4 regions of the Neorhizobium sp. T7_12 genome follow, and region 2 is predicted to be linked to each of the others. Evidence: predicted binding sites of a transcription regulator. Region 2 holds the regulator's gene; each other region holds the start of a gene.
What was found. Region 2 encodes PhoB, which activates phosphate uptake and scavenging genes when phosphate is short. Its sites were predicted from a motif close to TGTCATNNANCTGTCAT; they were not measured.

Region 1 (4,842 bases), on a different contig from region 2:
AGCCATAGATGATTGGCAGCACGGTGGCGAGCGACAGCAGTACGCTCAGGAGGTCAAGCCTGGCGCCGTCCGCGCTCTTGTATTCCGGCAGCAGGATGGGAGCTGCTATCAGCAGGATGAGCATGACCGGGATGTTGATGAGAAATACCGCCCCCCAGTGGAAATATTGTAGCAGAAAGCCGCCCAGAAGCGGCCCGATCAGGCCACCCAGGGCGAAAGCCGTGCCCCAGATGCCGATGGCGCGGTTACGCTCCGCCTCGTTGCTGAACAGGTTGACGATCAACGACAAAGTTGAGGGTGCGATCGTCGCTCCGGCAATGCCGAGAAGCGCCCGCGACACGATGAGCTGTTGCGCGGTGGTAGAAAAAGCCGCAAGCGCCGAGGCGACGCCGAAGGCGGCTGCTCCGATCAGCAGCACGCGGCGACGACCGATCCGATCTCCCAGCGTGCCCATCGTAACCAGGAAGCCGGCAACCATGAAGCCGTAGATGTCGTTGATCCAGAGGAGTTCGGAGGCCGACGGGTCGAGGTCGGCGACGATCGCGGGAATGGCCAGGAACAGGATGGACAGATCCATCGAATAGATGAGGCAGGCAATCGAGAGCACGCAGACCCCGATCCATTCCCTGCGTCCGGCAAGGTTCTGGCCTGCTTTGGCACTTCCGGTATGCATGGAACTCCTCCTATAGCGGTGGCGGCAATGTGGCGCGCCAGATGATAAATGGCAACGCTCCACCTTGGAGCGCTGGTCGGAGATGCCCCGATCCAGCCAGACACGGTCAAGACGGGGCGGCCGGCAGGATTTTTCAGGTGAACCAATTCACTCCTTGAATGTTGACATGTGGGTCAGAAAAACGAGGAGGTCACATGCTTGACGTGCAAAAGGCCAAGCATCAGACGGTCACAGTAGATGGGGTCAACCTGTTCTATCGCGAGGCGGGGCGACGCGATGCGCCCGGCGTGCTGCTGCTCCATGGCCAACCCAGTTCATCCTACAGTTTCCGCGACGTCATCAGCCCCTTGGCGAGCGTCGCGCGGGTCGTTGCGCCCGATCTGCCCGGCTTCGGTTTCACGGAGGCACCCGACGACTACGAATACACGTTCGACGCCATGGCGCGGACGGTCGATGCCTTAACAAGGGAGATCGGGTTGGAGCGGTTCTTCCTCTACATCCACGATTTCGGGGCGCCGGTCGCCTACTATCTGGCGCTGGCGCGACCCGACCGGGTGCTTGGGCTCATCATTCAGAACGGCAATGCCCATGAGGAAGGCCTCGGTCCAGTTTGGGAGGCCAGCAAAGCCTATTGGGCGGAACCTACCCTGGAGAACCGCGCGAACCTGCCCGAATGGCTGAATTTCGAAGGGGTGCGGCACACATATGTCGGCGACATTCCGGATAGGCTCAAACCGCAGTTCGCGCCGGAAGGCTGGCATCTCGACTGGGAACGGATGAGCCGGCCCGGACTGGTCGAAATACAGTTTCGCATCTTCAGCGACTATGGCCGCTACGTCGCCCGCTTTCCGGAGATTTCGGCCTATCATCGCGACCATCAGCCGCCGGCGCTGCTAATCTGGGGGCGGCACGACCCCTATTTCGAGCTCGATGAGGTAATGGCTTATGCCCGCGAGCTCAACCGATTGGATATGCATATTTACGACGGGGCGCATCTTCTGCTTGAGACGCATCATCAGGAATGCGCCGCCCTTATATGCGAGTTCATCGTAAATTCACAGAGCGCAATGCCCAAGTCGATATGACCCCACCGAGATCAAGATGGGTCCGAACCGGCCGGTTTTCGATCTTTTTCGCCCACTGACGCACACAGGACGGTGGCTGAGGCGCTGTTCGGCATAGGCTGCCGCATCGAGAACTTGCTTACCCGCGGCAGGCTCCGCCCTCCCCCGACATTCGCTTCTTTGAAGGCTTCGCGCGCAGACAAGAGATGGACGGCGCGGCGATGCCTGTCGCATACCTGTAATAGTGTAACTTTAGGTTAGAACGGCTCCAGACTTGGGGCAAATCCTAACTTAGAGGCGAGCCAATGAACGAGCACACTTCCCAGAAGATATTCCCGACGACTCAGCTTGAAGACGCGGATGGCGATGGCCACAACACGAGCGTCAACCCGACCATGGGTGAAATCATCGGCAAGCGTTTCTCGCGCCGGAATTTTCTGCAGGGTTCACTCGCCGTCTCGGCTATCGCGGCAACTGTCAGCCCCGTCGCCCTGATGAGCGCCGACGAGGCCCGTGCCCAGGACAAGAGCGGCTCCGCCTTCAAGTTTACCGAAGTGGAAGCCGGCGTTGATGCCAGCCACCACGTGGCCGATGGTTATGACGCCGACATCCTGCTGCGCTGGGGCGATGCCGTCCTGCCCGGCGCGCCGAAATTCGATCCGACCAAACAGACGGCCGATGCGCAGAGCAAGCAGTTCGGCTATAACAACGACTATGTCGGCTACATTCCGCTCGAAGGTTCGAGCGAGCACGGCCTGCTCGTCGTCAATCACGAATACACCAATCCGCACCTGATGTTCCCAGGCCTCGTCAAGGTCGTGGATGGCAAGATCCAGCAGGGCACGCTCAGCAAGGAGCAGGTGGATGTCGAAATGGCGGCCCATGGCGGCACCATCGTCGAAATCCGCAAGGCCGGCGGCAAGTGGCAGGTCGTCACCGACGGCAAATACAATCGCCGTATCACTGCCAACACGCCGATGGAAATTACCGGCCCGGCCGCCGGCAATGATCGCCTGAAAACCAATGTCGATGCGTCTGGCACGCGCGCCATCGGCACGATCAACAACTGCGCCGGCGGCGTCACGCCGTGGGGCACCTACATCATGGCGGAAGAGAATTTCCATGGCTATTTCTCCGGTAAGCTGCCGGAAGGCCACAAAGAGGCCGCCAACTACAAGCGTTACGGCGTTCCGGAAGGCAGCTACGAGTGGGCCAATTTCTACGACCGCTACGATCTCGCCAAGGAACCGAACGAGCCGAACCGCTTCGGCTGGATCGTCGAGGTTGATGTCATGGACCCAGCCTCCATGCCGAAAAAGCGCACCGCGCTTGGCCGCACCAAGCACGAAGGCGCCGAATCGATCGTCGCCAAGAACGGCAAGGTCGTCTTCTATCTCGGTGACGACGAACGGTTCGACTATGTCTACAAGTTCGTGACTGAAGGCACGTTCAACCCGAACGACCGCGCAGCCAACATGAACCTGCTCGACAAGGGAACGCTTTACGTCGCCAAGTTCAACGAAGACGGCACCATGCAGTGGCTGCCGATGATCCACGGCCAGGGGCCGCTGACCGCCGCCAACGGATTTAACAGCCAGGCGGACGTGTTGATCGAATGTCGGCGCGCGGGCGACGTGCTCGGTGCCACGAAAATGGACCGGCCGGAGGACGTCCAGCCGAACGGCGTCAACGGCAAGGTCTACGTGATGCTGACCAACAACACCCGCCGCAAGGCCGACCAGGTCAATGCCGCCAACCCGCGCGCAGAAAACGCCTTTGGCCATATCATCGAGATCGCCGAAAACGACGGCGATTTCACCGCAACCTCCGGCAAGTGGGAAGTGCTTCTGAAGTGCGGCGATCCTTCCGTTGCGGCGGTCGGCGCGACCTTCTCCACCGAGACCACCAAGAACGGCTGGTTCGGCATGCCGGATAACTGCGCGGTTGATTCCGCTGGCCGGCTCTGGGTCTCGACCGATGGCAATAACAACAAGGCGACCGGCCGAACGGACGGTCTCTGGGCCGTCGATACGGAAGGTGAAGCCCGCGCCACGTCCAAGCTCTTCTTCCGCGTTCCCGTCGGTGCCGAGATGTGCGGCCCGCTCTTCACCCCCGATGACCAAACGGCTTTCGTCGCCGTCCAGCATCCGGCCGATGGCGGCGAGGACTGGCCGGGCCATGGCCGTCCGTCCTACTACGAGGACCTTTCCACCCGCTGGCCGGACTTCAAGCCCGACATGCCAGTGCGACCTGCAGTCGTTGCGATCACCAAGGTGGGCGGCGGCAAGATTGCCGTCTGACACTATCAACGCGGCGTCGAGCCGCAACGAGAGCGGCAGCGAGGCTGCCGCCTGGCTGTGAATGCCGGCCGGGGTGAGTGCATCACCCCGGCTCGCAGCAGACGGAGGTTATCCGCCTTACGAAGCTAGAGAGTTCAGCCGCGGTAATCCAAGGGAGTCAGGACAAAATTGAAATCGGAGCGCCAGATCGTCGCTTCATCGATCCGCTCGAAGGGAGCGATCAGGCTGTTTTTCACCCCAAAGACCGCATCCGACTCCAGATAGGGATCGTCGCCGACAAACGTGTGGGTGACGAGCTTCTGGTATCCCTCCGCGGTGATCATATAGTGAGTATGGGCAGGGCGATATGGGTGGCGGCCCAGCGATCTCAGCATCTGGCCGACCGGACCGTCATCGGGGATCGGGTAGGAAACCGGCTTGATGCCGACGAAACTATAGGCGCCGTCGGCGCCTGTCACGAAGATCCCGCGATTATTCCATTTCGGCTGAATGTCCGGCTGCTGGACGTCGTAGAACCCATCGGAATTGTCCGACCAGACATCGATCAGCGCACCCTCGACGGGGTGGCCGTCAAGATCCAGCACGCAGCCGGTGAAAAGACAACTCTCGCCCCTGCCGTCCAAGGAGATCGTCTCCCCCATCTGGCGCACTGGCGCTCCTTCGACGTGAAACGGCCCAAACACAGTGTTTTCGGTTGCCCCTTCCGGCCGGCGATTGTTGATGGCATCGACCAGCATGGAAAAACCCAACGCGTCGCTCAGCAGGATGAATTCCTGTCGCTCGTCGTGACAAAGATGGCCTGTCC
Region 2 (4,842 bases):
CCGTCGATGTCGATCCGGAATGTCGCGGCGCATCACAATCCCCGATGGTGTCCATGCATTTACGCACGGAGACGAAGGGTACGGCAAGAGCGCGGCAGGCGCCCTATCTCCCCCCTGGCGGGGGAGAATGGAATTTCAACATCTTAGCTTCAGCTAAGTGTTAGAAATTCCAAGAGAGGGGATCCAACGCCGGTGCCAACAGCAAACCCGCCAGCTTCCATGGCTATGATCCGTCGGCGGCATGAGACGGTCAGGGTAAAGGTGAGCCTCGAGGCCAATGGGGGCGTCAGAAATCGCCCAATGCGTATCCGGCGCCGCGCACGGTCCGGATCACGTTGTCGGACTTGCCAAGGCTGATGACTTTGCGAAGCCGGCCTATATGGACGTCGATCGCGCGCTCATCGACGGTCGTGTCGTCGCCCCACAGGGATGCCTTGAGCTCCGAGCGGGAATAGACCTTGCCTGGGGTGCGCATCAGGAATTCAAGAAGCTTGAACTCCTTCGGCCCGAGCTTGACCTCACGTTTCTGCCGGTGAACCCGATGGGCCTCCCGGTCGAGCGTGAGATCGCCGACCTTGAGCATGTGGTCCAAGAGGGCGGGATTGACGCGCCTCAGCAGGTTTTTCACACGGACGACGAGCTCGACCGGGGAAAATGGCTTCATGAGGCAATCGTCGGCACCCGCCGCAAGGGCGATGAGGTGAAGGCCCTCGCCACCCGACGGCACGAGGAGGATGATCGGAAGGCGCGATAACACAGGGTCGAGACGCACCTCGCGGCAGACCTCGAGACCTCGCACGCCCGGAAGATCCGAACTCATGACCAGGATATCCGGCGGAACGGCTTTCAGGCGATCTGAGATCTCGGCTCCACTTGCCAGCATCGATACGACGAAGCTGTCGGCCACGAGGGCTTTCTGCAATATCAGACGGAACGACTCGTCGTCGTCGACCAACAGGACCCGCGCGCTCATCTCGTGGCCACCAACTATGTTTCCATGGAGTATCCGGCACCGCGGACGGTGCGGATGACATCCTGCATGTTGGAGAAGTTGAGTGCCTTGCGAAGTCTTCCCACATGGACGTCGACCGTACGCTCGTCGACATAGATGTCGTGGCCCCAGACGCCGTCCAGAAGCTGCGAGCGGGAGAAGACCCGCCCTGGCGCTGCCATCAGGAATTCGAGCAGGCGGAATTCGGTCGGGCCAAGGCGCACTTCGCGGCTCTTGCGGTGAACGCGATGGGTTTCCCGATCGAGTTCGATATCGCCGCAGCGGAGAACGCTGGAGAGCACCTCGGGCCGGGCCCGGCGCAGCATGGCCTTGACGCGGGCCATCAGTTCCGGCGTCGAGAAGGGTTTTACCACATAGTCGTCGGCGCCGGTGGCGAGGCCGCGAACACGTTCGCTCTCCTCGCCGCGGGCCGTCAGCATGATGATCGGCAGGCGCTCGGTTTCCGGGCGCATGCGCAGCCGGCGGCAGAGTTCGATGCCGGAAACGCCTGGCAGCATCCAGTCCAGGATCAGAAGGTCGGGTACCCGCTCCTGAAGCCGAATTTCGGCTTCGTCGCCCCGCAAAACGGTATCGACCTCATAACCCTCGGCTTCCAGATTGTAACGAAGAAGCACGCTCAGCGCTTCTTCGTCTTCTACGACAGCGATTTTCGGCAGCATTCTTGGCCTGCTCCGTCAGTTCTATTCAGTGATCGCGCCGAGCGTGTTCGACGAGTCGTCCTTCGGACGATCGCCTTCCGGCTGGGCGCCCGTCGTCATGTAGTAGATGGTCTCGGCGATATTGGTGGCGTGGTCGCCGATACGCTCGATGTTCTTGGCGCAGAACAGAAGATGCGTGCAGGTGGTGATGTTGCGCGGATCCTCCATCATGTAGGTGAGGAGTTCGCGGAACAGCGAGGTGTACATCGCGTCGATTTCCTCGTCGCGGCTGCGGATCGCCTCGGCCTTTTCCGCCGAACGCGTCGCGTAGACGTCGAGGACGTCCTTGAGCTGCACGAGGGCGAGATCGGAGAGATGTTCGAGGCCGCGGGCGAGCTTGCGCGGAACGCCGGTGCCCTGAACCGCGATGACGCGCTTGGCGGTGTTCTTGCCAAGGTCGCCGACGCGCTCGAGATCGGAGGCGATGCGCAGCGAACCGACGATCTCGCGAAGGTCGGCTGCAACCGGCTGGCGGCGGGCGATCGTGATGATCGCCTTGTCGCCGATCTCGCGCTCGGCGTGATCGAGGATCACGTCGTCGGAGATGACCTTCTGCGCGAGTGCGGCGTCGGAATTGACCAGCGCCCGCACGGCGTCCGAGCACATCTGCTCGGCGAGGCCGCCCATTTCGGAAATGCGGCGGCTCAGGTATTTCAGTTCGTCGTCATAAGCCGACAGGATATGGGTCGATGCCATCTTCTAGTCCTCAAAATTGATTTTCAGGCGGCACAATCGGCTGGATCAGCCGAAGCGGCCCATGATGTAATCCTGGGTGCGCTGATCGTCGGGATTGGTGAACATCTTGTCGGTGTCGTTCTCCTCGACGAGCTGGCCGAGATGGAACATGGCGGTACGCTGCGACACGCGGGCAGCCTGCTGCATCGAGTGCGTCACGATCACGATCGTGTAGTTGGCACGCAGTTCATGGATGAGTTCTTCGACCTTGGCGGTCGCGATCGGGTCGAGAGCCGAACAGGGTTCGTCCATGAGGATGACTTCCGGCGACACGGCGATCGCACGGGCGATGCACAGACGCTGCTGCTGGCCGCCGGAGAGGCCCGTGCCGGATTCGTGCAGGCGATCCTTGACTTCGCCCCAGAGGCCGGCGCGCTGCAGGCTCGCCTCGACGATCTGGTCCATGTCGGCCTTGTTCTTGGAAAGGCCGTGGATGCGCGGACCGTAGGAAATGTTCTCGTAGATGGTCTTCGGGAACGGGTTCGGCTTCTGGAACACCATGCCGACGCGGGCGCGAAGTTCCACGACGTCGATGTTATTGTCGTAGATATCGTCCGTGTCGAGGGTGATCTTGCCGGTGACGCGGCAATTCTCGATCGTGTCGTTCATGCGGTTGAGGCAGCGCAGGAAGGTGGACTTGCCGCAGCCGGAAGGACCGATGAGAGCCGTCACAGTGTTTTCGCGAACGTTGAGGTTCACGTCGAAAAGCGCACGCTTTTCGCCGTAGTAAACCGAAACGTCCTTGCCGATCATCTTGTGGGAAGCATCGCTCATCTTTTGGTCCAGCGCCTTTTCTACTGCCGATTCTGACATCATATTCATTGTCATACTCCTTCTACCAGCGCCGCTCGAAGCGACGCCGCAAGAGAATTGCGCCAACATTCATTAGGATGAGGAACAGGAGCAGGATGATGATTGCTCCCGAGGTACGCTCGACGAACGCGCGCTCCGCTTCGTTCGCCCACATGTAGATCTGGACCGGCAGCGCCGTCGACGGGTCGAGCGGCGTGGTCGGATAGTTGGCGACGAAGGCCACCATGCCGATCAGCAGCAGCGGCGCGGTTTCGCCAAGTGCGTGGGCCAGGCCGATGATGGTGCCCGTCAGGATGCCCGGCATGGCAAGCGGCAGGACATGGTGGAAGATCGTCTGCATCTTCGATGCGCCGAGCCCGAGGGCGGCCGCCCGGATCGATGGCGGCACGGCCTTCAGTGCCGCGCGGGTCGCGATGATGATCGTCGGCAGCGTCATGAGGGTGAGCACCAGACCGCCGACGAAGGAGGCGGAACGCGGCAGGCCCATGAAGTTAACGAAGACCGCCAGACCGAGAAGACCGTAGACGATCGAGGGAACGGCCGCGAGATTGTTGATATTCACCTCGATCAGGTCGGTGAACTTGTTCTTTGGGGCGAACTCCTCGAGATAGATCGAGGCGGCGACGCCGATCGGCAGCGCCAGGACAAGCACGATCAGCATCATGTAGAACGAGCCGATGAGCGCGACGCCGACGCCGGCCGCTTCCGGACGGCTCGATGCGCCGTTGACGAAAATGCCGCTGTTGAAATGCTTGGCAAGCGCTCCGCTGTCGGAGAGCTGCGTCATCCAGCCGAGCTGCTGGTCGTTGATCTTGCGGTTCTCCTGGCCGACGTTGAGGTCGATCTGGCCCTTGTAGGCCGAGTCGATATCGCCGGAAGCGAGCAGTCTTACCGTCTGCGTCGTTCCGATGATCGCCGGATTGGCGACCACCAGGTCACGCAGCTGAACGCGGACGCCATCCGACAGCATCTGGCTGACTGCGCGGGCTGCGACGCGGTCGTCGACGCTGACGTTGAGCAGCTTGGCGAGCGCGTTGCGGGCGACGACCGGATAGTTCGCCGTCATCAGCTTCTGCGGGTTGGTGGCACGTTCGTTCTGCGGGTCGATGATCTGCTGCGAAAACTCGACCGGCATGGTGATCATGGTCTGCTGGAAGGCGGTGTATCCCTTGGAAACCACCGACCACAGGAGAAGCATCAGGAAGATGATGCCGAAGGAAAGCGCGGCGATGCCATAGGCACGGAAGCGACGCTCGGCAGCGTAACGGCGCTTGATGCCGATATCGCGACGGACGGACTTGGCCTTGGGGATGCCGGCGACGGGAGAAACCACATCGGTCATTCGTACTGCTCCCGGTATTTGCGCACGATATAGAGCGCGTAGATGTTGAGGCAAAGCGTGATGGCGAACAGCGTGATGCCCAGCGCGAAGGCAACCAGGGTCTGCGGCGAGGTGAACTCAAGGTCACCCGTCAGCTGGTTGACGATCTTCACGGTCACGGTCGTCATCGGCTCGAACGGATTGATCTGCAGGCGGGCGGCGACACCGGCCGCAAGCACGACGATCATGGTTTCGCCGACGGC
Region 3 (4,842 bases), on a different contig from region 2:
CATGATTTAAACGCGCATCGGCATCAACACATAGAGCGCGTCGTCGCCCGCCGTGTCGCGCACCAATGTCGGGGAACCGGCATCCGCCAGCATGAAGATCGCGTCGTCGCCCGAAAGCTGGGCGGTAATGTCGAGCAGGTATTTGGCGTTGAAGCCGATTTCCATCGGGTCGTTGTCGTAACCGACCGCGACCTCTTCCGTGGCGCTGCCCGAATCCGGATTGTTGACGGTCAGCATCAGCTGGCCGTCGGTCAGCGACAGTTTCACGGCGCGGCCGCGCTCGGAGGAAATGGTCGAGACGCGGTCGACGGCCCTGGTAAAGCTCTGGCAATCGACGCGCATTTCCTTGTCGTTGCCTGTCGGAATGACCCGCTGGTAATCCGGGAAAGTGCCGTCGATCAGCTTCGAGGTCATCACGACCGAGCCCATTGTGACTCGGATCTTGGCGTCCGAAACCTCGATCGTGACAGCCGCTTCCGGATCGTCGACCAGTTTCTGCAGCTCGCCGACAGTCTTGCGAGGAATGATGATGCCCGGCATTCCTTCCGAGCCCGACGGTGCCTGCACATCGGCGCGCGCCAGACGGTGACCGTCGGTCGCGACCGCGCGAAGCTTCAGGTCCCCGTCGGCTTCGATCGTGTGGAAGAAGATGCCGTTCAGGTAATAGCGGGTCTCCTCGGTGGAGATCGCGAACTGGGTGCGGTCGATCAGCATTTTCAGATCGGTCGCCTTCAGCTTGAACGTATGCGTGAAGCTGCCGGCGGTAAGGTCCGGGAAGTCCGATTCCGGCAGGCACTGCAGAGAGAACTTCGAGCGGCCGGATTGCACTGTCATCGAGCCGCCGTCCGGGTTGGTGGCGAGCAGCACCTCGGAACCGTCCGGCAGCTTGCGGACGATTTCATAAAGCAGGTGCGCCGGAACCGTCGTGGCTCCGGCAGTCTCGACCATGGCCGGCAGGACCTCGGTGATTTCGAGATCGAGGTCGGTCGCCTTCAGATCGAGGCTGGCGCCCGACGCGCGCATCAGCACGTTGGAAAGGATCGGGATCGTGTTCCGCCGCTCCACCACGCGATGCACGTGGTTCAGCGACTTCAGAAGGTTGGACCGCTCAAGAGTAATACGCATGGACGCAATCGCTTTCGACCGTGGCGATCCGGCAGGGCCGGACCCCTGATATTCTGCCGGCTTTGGACCAGCCGGATGATGTGGACCGGCAAAATGGCAGACAACCCGTTCGAAAAGCAAGAGGTGAACAAGGCGTTAGCAAGTCATTTCACATCTGTCTCACGCACTGCACACAGAAAATATGCGTTCTCAACAGCTTGCCCGTTACTTGCCGAAGCCGGTCGGCTTGCCCATAAAGGCTCATGACCATCCATCTGCGCGTGACACCCCTTGACCGATGAACCGAAGAGCAGCCAGCGCGGCTATCGCGTCGCCAATACTTTCGTGCCCGCGCGGCCGCTGGAGCCGGCGCTTTATCTGGTTGCAACCCCGATCGGCAATCTCGGCGACATCACGCTGCGGGCGCTCGAAACGCTCTCAGGTGCCGATGTGCTCGCGTGCGAGGATACCCGGGTAACCCGCGTGCTGCTCGACCGCTACGGCATCGTCAACCGGCCCTACGCCTATCACGAGCACAATTCCGACGAGGTCGGGCCGAAGCTCATCGCGGCGCTGCAGGAGGGGAAATCGGTGGCGCTGGTCTCCGATGCCGGCACGCCGCTCGTCTCCGATCCCGGTTACCGGCTCGGTCAGATGGCGATCGAGGCCGGCCATAAGGTCGTGCCGATCCCCGGCGCCTCGGCGCCGCTTGCAGCCCTCGTCGGCTCCGGCATGCCGTCCGATGCGTTCCTGTTTGCCGGCTTCCTGCCGGTCAAGGACAAGGGCCGGCGGGACCGGCTGGCCGAGCTTTCGAAAGTGCCGGCGACTTTGATCTTCTTTGAATCGCCGCATCGCATCGGCGCAACGCTTGGCGCTGCCGCCGAAGTGCTCGGGGCGGGCCGACGCGCTGCGGTCTGCCGCGAATTGACGAAGACGTTCGAGGAGTTTCGCCGCGGCACGTTGGAGGAGCTTGCCGCCTATTACAATGACGACCGCGTCGTGAAGGGCGAGATCGTGCTGCTCCTGGCGCCGCCTGAAGCTGAGGAACCGCCCGGAGAAATCGAGGTGGACGCGCTGCTGCGCGAGCTTTCAACCTCCATGCCAGCCGCCAAGGCTGCCGCCGAAGCTGCCCGCGTCACCGGACTTCCGCGCAAGGATCTTTATCAGCGGCTTCTGAACCTGAAAGGCGAGGCGGGTGGCGGAGATTGACCCAGGCTTAAGGCGCCGCAAGGTCGAGCGGCAGAAAGCTCAGCGGCAAAAGGCTCAGCGATGGGGCCATGTCTCGGAATATCTCGCTGCGCTTTATCTCCTGGTCAAGGGCTATCGAGTTCTGGCGATCCGTTACCGTACCAAGCTCGGGGAGATCGATCTGATCGTCCGCAAAGGCGATCTGGTGGCCTTTGTCGAGGTCAAGGCGCGGGTCGGCGAACAGGAGGCGATCGACGCCGTCGGTTACGTCACCCAGAGCCGAATTCGAGCCGCAAGCGACGTCTGGCTTTCAAAGCGGCAGGATGCCGCGAGATTGTCTCGGCGTTACGACGTGATCGCGGTGCTTCCCGGCCGTCTGCCGCGGCATTTTGCGAACGCTTTCTGACGCTGATGTGAAATTATTGCATAGGTGTGCAATGTAACATTTCTGACATAAAACTGTTAAGGGCCTGTCACAGCCTGGCCCTATTGCGGTCCTCACCCCAACAAAGGTGGAGAGGACCTTAAAATGTTCAAAAAGCTTTCGATGGCCGCGATCGCGGTCGCACTGTCTGCGACCTCGTCGCTTGCTGCGACCGAGGTCACCTGGTGGCATGCCATGGGCGGCGAGCTCGGCAAGAAGCTCGAAGAGATCGCTCAGAAGTTCAATGAGAGCCAGAGCGACTACAAGGTCGTCCCGGTCTACAAGGGAAGCTATCCGGAAACGTTGACCGCCGCGATCGCCGCGTTCCGTGCCGGCCAGCAGCCGGCCATCGTCCAGGTCTTCGAAGTTGGCACCGGCACGATGATGGCCGCCAAGGGCGCCGTCTACCCGGTCTACAAGCTGATGGCCGATGAAGGCGAACCCTTCGACACCAAGACATTCCTGTCTCCGGTTACCGGCTACTATTCCGATACGAAGGGCAACATCCTGTCGCTGCCTTTCAACTCCTCCACCCCGATCATGTACTACAACAAGGACGTCTTCAAAAAGGCCGGCCTTGATCCCGAGATTGCCCCGAAGACCTGGAAGGAAGTCGAGGAATTCTCGAGGAAGATCGTTTCGTCCGGCGCTGCCAAGTGTGGCCTCACCTCGGCCTGGATCACCTGGGTCCAGACCGAAAACCTTTCGGCGCTGCATGACAAGCCTTTCGGCACCCTGCAGAACGGTTTCGGCGGTGTGAAGTCTGAATTCAGCTTCAACGGTCCTCTGCAGACCAAGCACTGGGCAAACCTGAAGAAGTGGCAGGACGAAGGCCTGTTCAAGTATGGCGGTCCGGTCGGCGGCGACCAGGCGGCGACCATGTTCTATTCCCAGGAATGCGCCATCACGATGAACTCCTCCGCAGGTCGCGCAGGCGTCATCAACAACGCCAAGACCTTCACACCGGGCTTCGCCCCGCTGCCTTACTACGACGACGAGATCAAGGAGCCGAAGAACTCCATCATTGGCGGCGCCACCCTCTGGGTGCTGAACGGCAAGGAAAAGGCGACCTACAAGGGCGTAGCCAAGTTCTTCAGCTATCTCTCCAAGCCTGAAGTCCAGGCAGATTGGCACCAGTTCACCGGCTACCTGCCGATCACCAATGCGGCGTACGATCTCGGCCAGAAGCAGGGCTACTACGCAAAGAACCCGGGTTCCGACATCGCCATCAAGCAGATCACCCGCGGTACTCCCTCGGAAAATTCGAAGGGCGTGCGGTTCGGCAACTTCACCCAGGTCCGCACTATTGTCGACGAAGAGTTCCAGGCACTTCTCGCCAACAAGAAGGACGCCAAGCAGGCGCTCGACAGCGCAGTGCAGCGCGGCAATGCGCTTCTGCGTGAATTCGAAGCTGCCAACTCGAACTGATTGTTCCGATTGCTGCAGGGAGGACCGGCTGTCGCCGGCCCTCCCTTGCTTGCTTGTTACGTTGTGGTGAGGGACCGGTGGATACCAAAAGAACAACCTTCAACAACCGCCTGCTGCCCTATCTGCTGCTCGCGCCCCAGCTCGCTATCACGCTCGTCTTCTTCATCTGGCCTGCAGCGCAGGCAGTGAAATCCTCCTTCGAGCGGGAAGATCCTTTTGGCTTCTCGACCGTTTTCGTAGGGTTGACCCACTATCGGCAGTTGTTTGCGGACCCGAATTATCTGGATGCTCTCTGGCGCACCGCCGTATTCGCGGTATCCGTCACCGTTCTTTCGATGATGCTCGGCCTCGCATTCGCGGCTGCGGTCGATCGCCTGGCGCGGTCCGCAAAAGTCTATACCACCCTGCTTGTCTGGCCTTATGCCGTCGCACCTGTCGTGGCGGGTGTCCTGTGGTGGTTTCTCTTCAATACCTCCACCGGCCTGCTGCCCTTCTTCCTGGAGCGCCTGGGCATTCGCTGGGACCATGATCTCAATGGCACGCATGCCATGATCCTGATCATCATCGCGGCAGCCTGGAAGCAGATCTCCTACAACTTCCTTTTCTTCCTGGCCGGGTTGCAGTCGGTGCCGCAATCGCTGATCGAGGCAGCCGCCATCGACGGTTCGGGCCCGGTGAGGCGCTTCTTCACCATCTCT
Region 4 (4,842 bases), on a different contig from region 2:
AGCGCACGACATCGGCGCCGCGGGCTCCGAATTATGCATCGCGCGTCACGACCCGGACCGTTACCCGCGCCGTCGGCGCGACGATGGTCAAGGAAGAGGTCGAAATCGAACCCTATCAGGAGATGGAATATCGTCCCGCCTCCAACGTGGTGGTGCCGATCTCCCGTCGCCTTGCATTGACCGAGCTTACCGAGCGCACCTGCAAGTGGCCGGTCGGGGATCCGCTCAAGGACGACTTCCACTTCTGCGGCTGTGAATCCCCGGATGCATCGCCCTATTGCGGCTATCATGCAAAGCTCGCCTACCAGCCGGTCAACGAGCGCCGCAAGGTTGCTGCTCGGGTCTGAGCGGCGGCGCGACACGAGGACAAGATCGAAGGCGGGCTCAGGCCCGCTTTTTTGTTGCGCATGGCAGATATGCCGGCCAAGCCTTGCTCCGGATCGGCATTGCACCTATCTGAAAGACGGCGAGGACGACCTCCCCCATTCGGGCAAAAACTCCGGGACGACCCGGAAAGCACCCAGGAGGTCATCATGCGCTCGACTCGCGACCGTATCCGCCATGCCATCAGCTTCGAACTGATCGGGCTCGCTCTCATCACACCGCTCGGCGCCTTCGCCTTCGGCATGCCGGCCGCCGATATCGGCGTGGTCGGCATCGGCAGTGCGACGATCGCCACCGGCTGGAACTATCTCTACAATCTCGGCTTCGACCACCTGATGCAGCGCTTTACCGGCGGCACGCAGAAAAACACCGCAATACGCGTGGCGCATGCGGTGCTGTTCGAACTTGGTCTGCTGATCGCGCTTCTGCCGCTGATCGCCTGGTATCTCGGCATCAGCCTCATGCATGCGCTGACGATGGACGTGTCGTTCGCTGTCTTCTACGTGGTCTATGCCTTCGTGTTCAACTGGGCCTATGACCGCATCTTTCCGCTGCCGGAATGGCAGCAGCAGACCGAGGCGACCTGACGCCGCTCCTCGAGGTTTCCATCGAATAATCCGCGCCGCGGACGGTGCGGATGACACCCTGCATGTTTGGAGAAGTTGAGCGCCTCCCCGAGGCGCCGGATATGGGACGTCGATAGCACTCTCTTTTGTCAGAACCTGACGGTGAACTCGCTTCCCTTGCCGACTTCCGACTTCACGATCAGGCGGGCTCTGTGGCGGGTCAGGATGTGTTTGACGATTGCAAGGCCGAGGCCGGTGCCTTTCTTGGAACGGCTGTCGGCCACGCTGACCCGGTAGAAGCGCTCGGTCAGCCTCGGAACGTGCTCGGCCGGAATGCCCGGCCCTTGGTCGACAACGGTCACTTCCACCGGATTGGAAGCACCGTTCCTGAGGTAAACGTCCACGAACTTGCCTTCCTGGCCGTATTTGCAGGCGTTCTCGATCAGGTTTTCGAAAACCTGGACGAGCTCGTCGCGGTCGCCCAGCACTTCCACCTTGCCTTCCGGCAGGTGCGTGCGGATTTCCACTCCGAGATCGTCGGCGAGCGGCACCAGCGCGTCCCGCACATGACCGATCAGCGGCTTGAGGTCGATCGTCTGATCCGGTGCGATATGGGATTTGAGCTCCAGACGCGACAGCGACATGAGATCGTCGACAAGGCGGCTCATGCGTGTCGCCTGGTCGAACATGATGGCGAGGAACCGCTCGTGCGCGGCAGCGTCGGAGCGCGCCGGCCCCTGCAGGGTCTCGATGAAGCCTCGCAACGAGGCAAGCGGGGTACGCAGCTCATGGCTGGCATTGGCGACAAAATCCGAGCGCATCCGATCGATGCGGCGCAGTTCCGAAATGTCCCTGAAAGAGAGGAGATAGAGCTTCTGCGCCACTCCGTCGGAGCTTTGCTGGACCGGTTGGCCGAGATCGATCGGCGCGATGCGCAGGGTATAGACGCGCTCGGAAGGCAACCGCTCGGAATGCTCGATCTGGTTGGGCTCATCAGTCGCGATGGTTTCCCGCACCATGTCGAGAATGCCGGGGGACCGCAGCCGGGCCGAAAGATGCGAACCTGGAGAAAGGATGCCGAAGGCCTTCTCGGCCGCCTTGTTCTGGTGGAGGACAGTTATATCATCGCCCAGCACGAAAGCCGGAATGTCCAGCGCGCTGAGCGTCGCTGCCACTTGGGGCAGCGGCTGGAAGCCAGATCGCTCTTCCTCGACGATCACCGGGGCCGGCGGCGGAAGGACGGCAGGCTTGCGGCCGACGACGACCAGCACTAGGAGCAGCCAGCCCACCAGGACGCCCACCCAGTCCATACCGATCAGGAACGCGATCATCGCCAGCAGGGTCAGAAGCAACAGCAGAGCGCGTTCCTGGCGGCCTCTCGCAACGAGCGTGCCCAGACCCCGACGCCATTTCTCCAGTACCGACTCCACAGACAGACTCGCAGCTTTCACAGGTTGAACACGCGCTCATATATCCCTTGCATGACAGATATACATCGCTTCCGTTGGGATATTGGAAAATTGGCGTTATCCGGAGAGTAGCGGAATTTCGAACTTGCGTTACATATCGGCTACCGCCCCGTACGGCGGATCGATCGGAGGAAGCACTATCATGGCGGATAAAACCGAAAGCCGAGCAGTCAGCATCGACATCAACGGCAAGCTCAAGCAGTTCGATATCGACGACCCGGTACTGCCGGCCTGGATCGAGGAGCATGCGCTTGGCTCCGGCGGATATCCCCATGACGACAAGCTCGACAAGGACAAATACGCCAAGCAGCTCGAAAAGCTGCAGGTCGAACTCGTCAAGGTGCAGTTCTGGCTGAAGGCGACCGGCAAGCGGATGATGGCGCTGTTCGAGGGCCGCGACGCGGCCGGCAAGGGCGGCACGATCTTTTCGATCAATGCCTATCTCAATCCGCGTTCGGCCCGCGTCGTGGCGCTCAACAAACCGACGGAGACCGAGGCCGGCCAGTGGTATTTCCAGCGCTACATCTCGCATTTCCCGACCTCGGGCGAGATCGTGCTGTTCGACCGCTCCTGGTACAACCGGGCCGGGGTCGAGCCGGTGATGGGTTTCTGCACGCCGGAACAGTACAAGGATTTCATGAAAGCGGTTCCGCGCTTCGAGGACACGATTTCCGACGAAGGCATCATCTTCTTCAAGTTCTGGCTGGATATCGGCCGCGAGATGCAGCTCAAGCGTTTCCATGACCGGCGGCACGACCCGCTCAAGATCTGGAAACTGTCGCCGATGGATATCGCCGCGTTCAACAAGTGGGACGATTACACCGAGAAACGCGACGCGATGCTCGAACGGACCCACAACAAGGAGACGCCATGGGCCGTCGTGCGGGCCAACGACAAGCGCCGCGCCCGCCTCAACGTCATTCGCCATATCCTGCTGTCGCTCGACTATGAGGGCAAGGACAAGGACGCCATCGGCGAGATCGACGACAAGATCTTCGGTTTCGGCCCGAAGTTCCTGAGATAAAGGGTCATTGGCCGGGCAGGATGCGCACCGAATAGAGCAGCACCGCCCGGTCCGCGCCGTCGATACCGCTGTTGAAGATCAGGCGGCCGGGCCGGTTGGGGGCAAGCGACCGCTCGAAGGTTACCCGGAAGAGTGCCTCCAGCTTCTCCTGCGTTGCCGTAAAGCGATGACGACTGCAGTTGCCGAGGCTTCCGAAATCGCAGCGGACCGACAGCTGCACGGAACTGTTCTGCCCCGACTGCAGGGTCAGGGCCACCGTCGAGCTCTTGCCGGCCATTTCGCGCAGCACTTCCGGCGGCACTTCGACCGAGACATCGCCGCCGTCGCCTGACGTTGCCGATGCGATGCGCACGGCCTGCCCTTCCGATGCGGCCACCGCCTCGACTTTCGCCTGACCGCCGGCTTTCATTTCCGCCGCCTTGGCGGGCACGAAGATTTCCACCCACTCGTCGGAAAAACCGCGGCGCGGATCGAAGGCGACCGGGCCTCCCGCCGCCTGGCCGGCGACCGAGCGGTCGGCCGACTTCATCGCTTCCTCGACGATCGACTGCACCAGACCGGATTGATAGAACCACCAGCAGGCGCCGCCGACCACGCCAAGGGTGATGACCCAGGTCAGGAGATGCGACAGGAAACCCCGACGCTTTCGCGGTTTGGCGGCCCGTTCCGGGGGAACGTCCAGGCCGCTATCGGAGGACGGGCGGGCGTTCTTGTTCGGCTTGCCCGGTTTTGCCGCGTTCGCCGGAGGTTCCGGCTGGAATTGCTCGGCTTCGATCCGCTCGCCGCGCGCGGGGCTGACGCCGCCGAGATCGCCGGAGGACATAACCGCAGCAGCAGATGGAGCGCGCACCTCACCCGAAACGGTATCGATGGACGGCGCGACAGGCGAAGGTGCCGCCGGCCGTGGCGTCGCCTCCGGCCGCGGGCTGGCTGGCATGACCGGAGACTCCACCGCCATGGGTTCCGCGGCGTATGGCAGTTCCGGTTCGAGCTCCACGGCAGGTCCCGGCGCCGGTTCCACCAGACGCTCGACTTCCGCCATTTCGATCTCGTGAATCTTCCGCTCCAGGAGTTCATGCTGCTGCATGATGATCAACCGGTCGGTAACGCCTTGCTTGCGAAGGCCGGCGTCCAGTGCCTGGCGCGCCGACTGATAAATACGCGCCCTGATCTCCCGGTCCGCCCGGTTCGAGCGATCCAGTGCGTTTCTGATGGCCGTTTCCAAACCGCTCACTGCCGGTCCTTCTTCATCGTCATTCCCACCGCGCGGGAGTTTACGTTTCGGTAACCCCTCCGCCGCGGAACTGCAAGCACCGCCTTCGACTGCACCATGGCGAAAAATAAGGACAGGATATGTCGGGAGCCCCTGCCGGGCGTTGCGGAGATCTGCTTCGAAAAT

Region 1: a site for PhoB is predicted at 1,964-1,980, ahead of C5J26_RS19885 (PhoX family phosphatase). Genes of this name have one in related genera too.
Region 3: a site for PhoB is predicted at 2,742-2,758, ahead of ugpB (sn-glycerol-3-phosphate ABC transporter substrate-binding protein UgpB). Genes of this name have one in related genera too.
Region 4: a site for PhoB is predicted at 2,421-2,437, ahead of ppk2 (polyphosphate kinase 2). Genes of this name have one in related genera too.

The regions. Positions count from the first base shown of each region.
Region 1 is NZ_PVBK01000009.1:198,693-203,534, reverse strand. Features, by position in the region: gene C5J26_RS19895 (MFS transporter) at 1-673, opposite strand, end outside; gene C5J26_RS19890 (alpha/beta fold hydrolase) at 868-1,758, shown strand; gene C5J26_RS19885 (PhoX family phosphatase) at 2,043-4,037, shown strand; gene C5J26_RS19880 (dioxygenase) at 4,172-4,842, opposite strand, start outside.
Region 2 is NZ_PVBK01000002.1:187,791-192,632, reverse strand. Features, by position in the region: gene C5J26_RS06890 (endonuclease domain-containing protein) at 1-33, opposite strand, end outside; gene C5J26_RS06885 (winged helix-turn-helix domain-containing protein) at 287-973, opposite strand; gene phoB (phosphate regulon transcriptional regulator PhoB) at 988-1,671, opposite strand; gene phoU (phosphate signaling complex protein PhoU) at 1,693-2,406, opposite strand; gene pstB (phosphate ABC transporter ATP-binding protein PstB) at 2,452-3,267, opposite strand; gene pstA (phosphate ABC transporter permease PstA) at 3,281-4,600, opposite strand; gene pstC (phosphate ABC transporter permease subunit PstC) at 4,597-4,842, opposite strand, start outside.
Region 3 is NZ_PVBK01000005.1:337,315-342,156, forward strand. Features, by position in the region: gene dnaN (DNA polymerase III subunit beta) at 7-1,125, opposite strand; gene rsmI (16S rRNA (cytidine(1402)-2'-O)-methyltransferase) at 1,396-2,313, shown strand; gene C5J26_RS15115 (YraN family protein) at 2,300-2,698, shown strand; gene ugpB (sn-glycerol-3-phosphate ABC transporter substrate-binding protein UgpB) at 2,822-4,144, shown strand; gene ugpA (sn-glycerol-3-phosphate ABC transporter permease UgpA) at 4,222-4,842, shown strand, end outside.
Region 4 is NZ_PVBK01000014.1:3,295-8,136, reverse strand. Features, by position in the region: gene C5J26_RS23775 (GcrA family cell cycle regulator) at 1-347, shown strand, start outside; gene C5J26_RS23770 (PACE efflux transporter) at 534-971, shown strand; gene phoR (phosphate regulon sensor histidine kinase PhoR) at 1,100-2,281, opposite strand; gene ppk2 (polyphosphate kinase 2) at 2,562-3,443, shown strand; gene C5J26_RS23755 (hypothetical protein) at 3,448-4,677, opposite strand.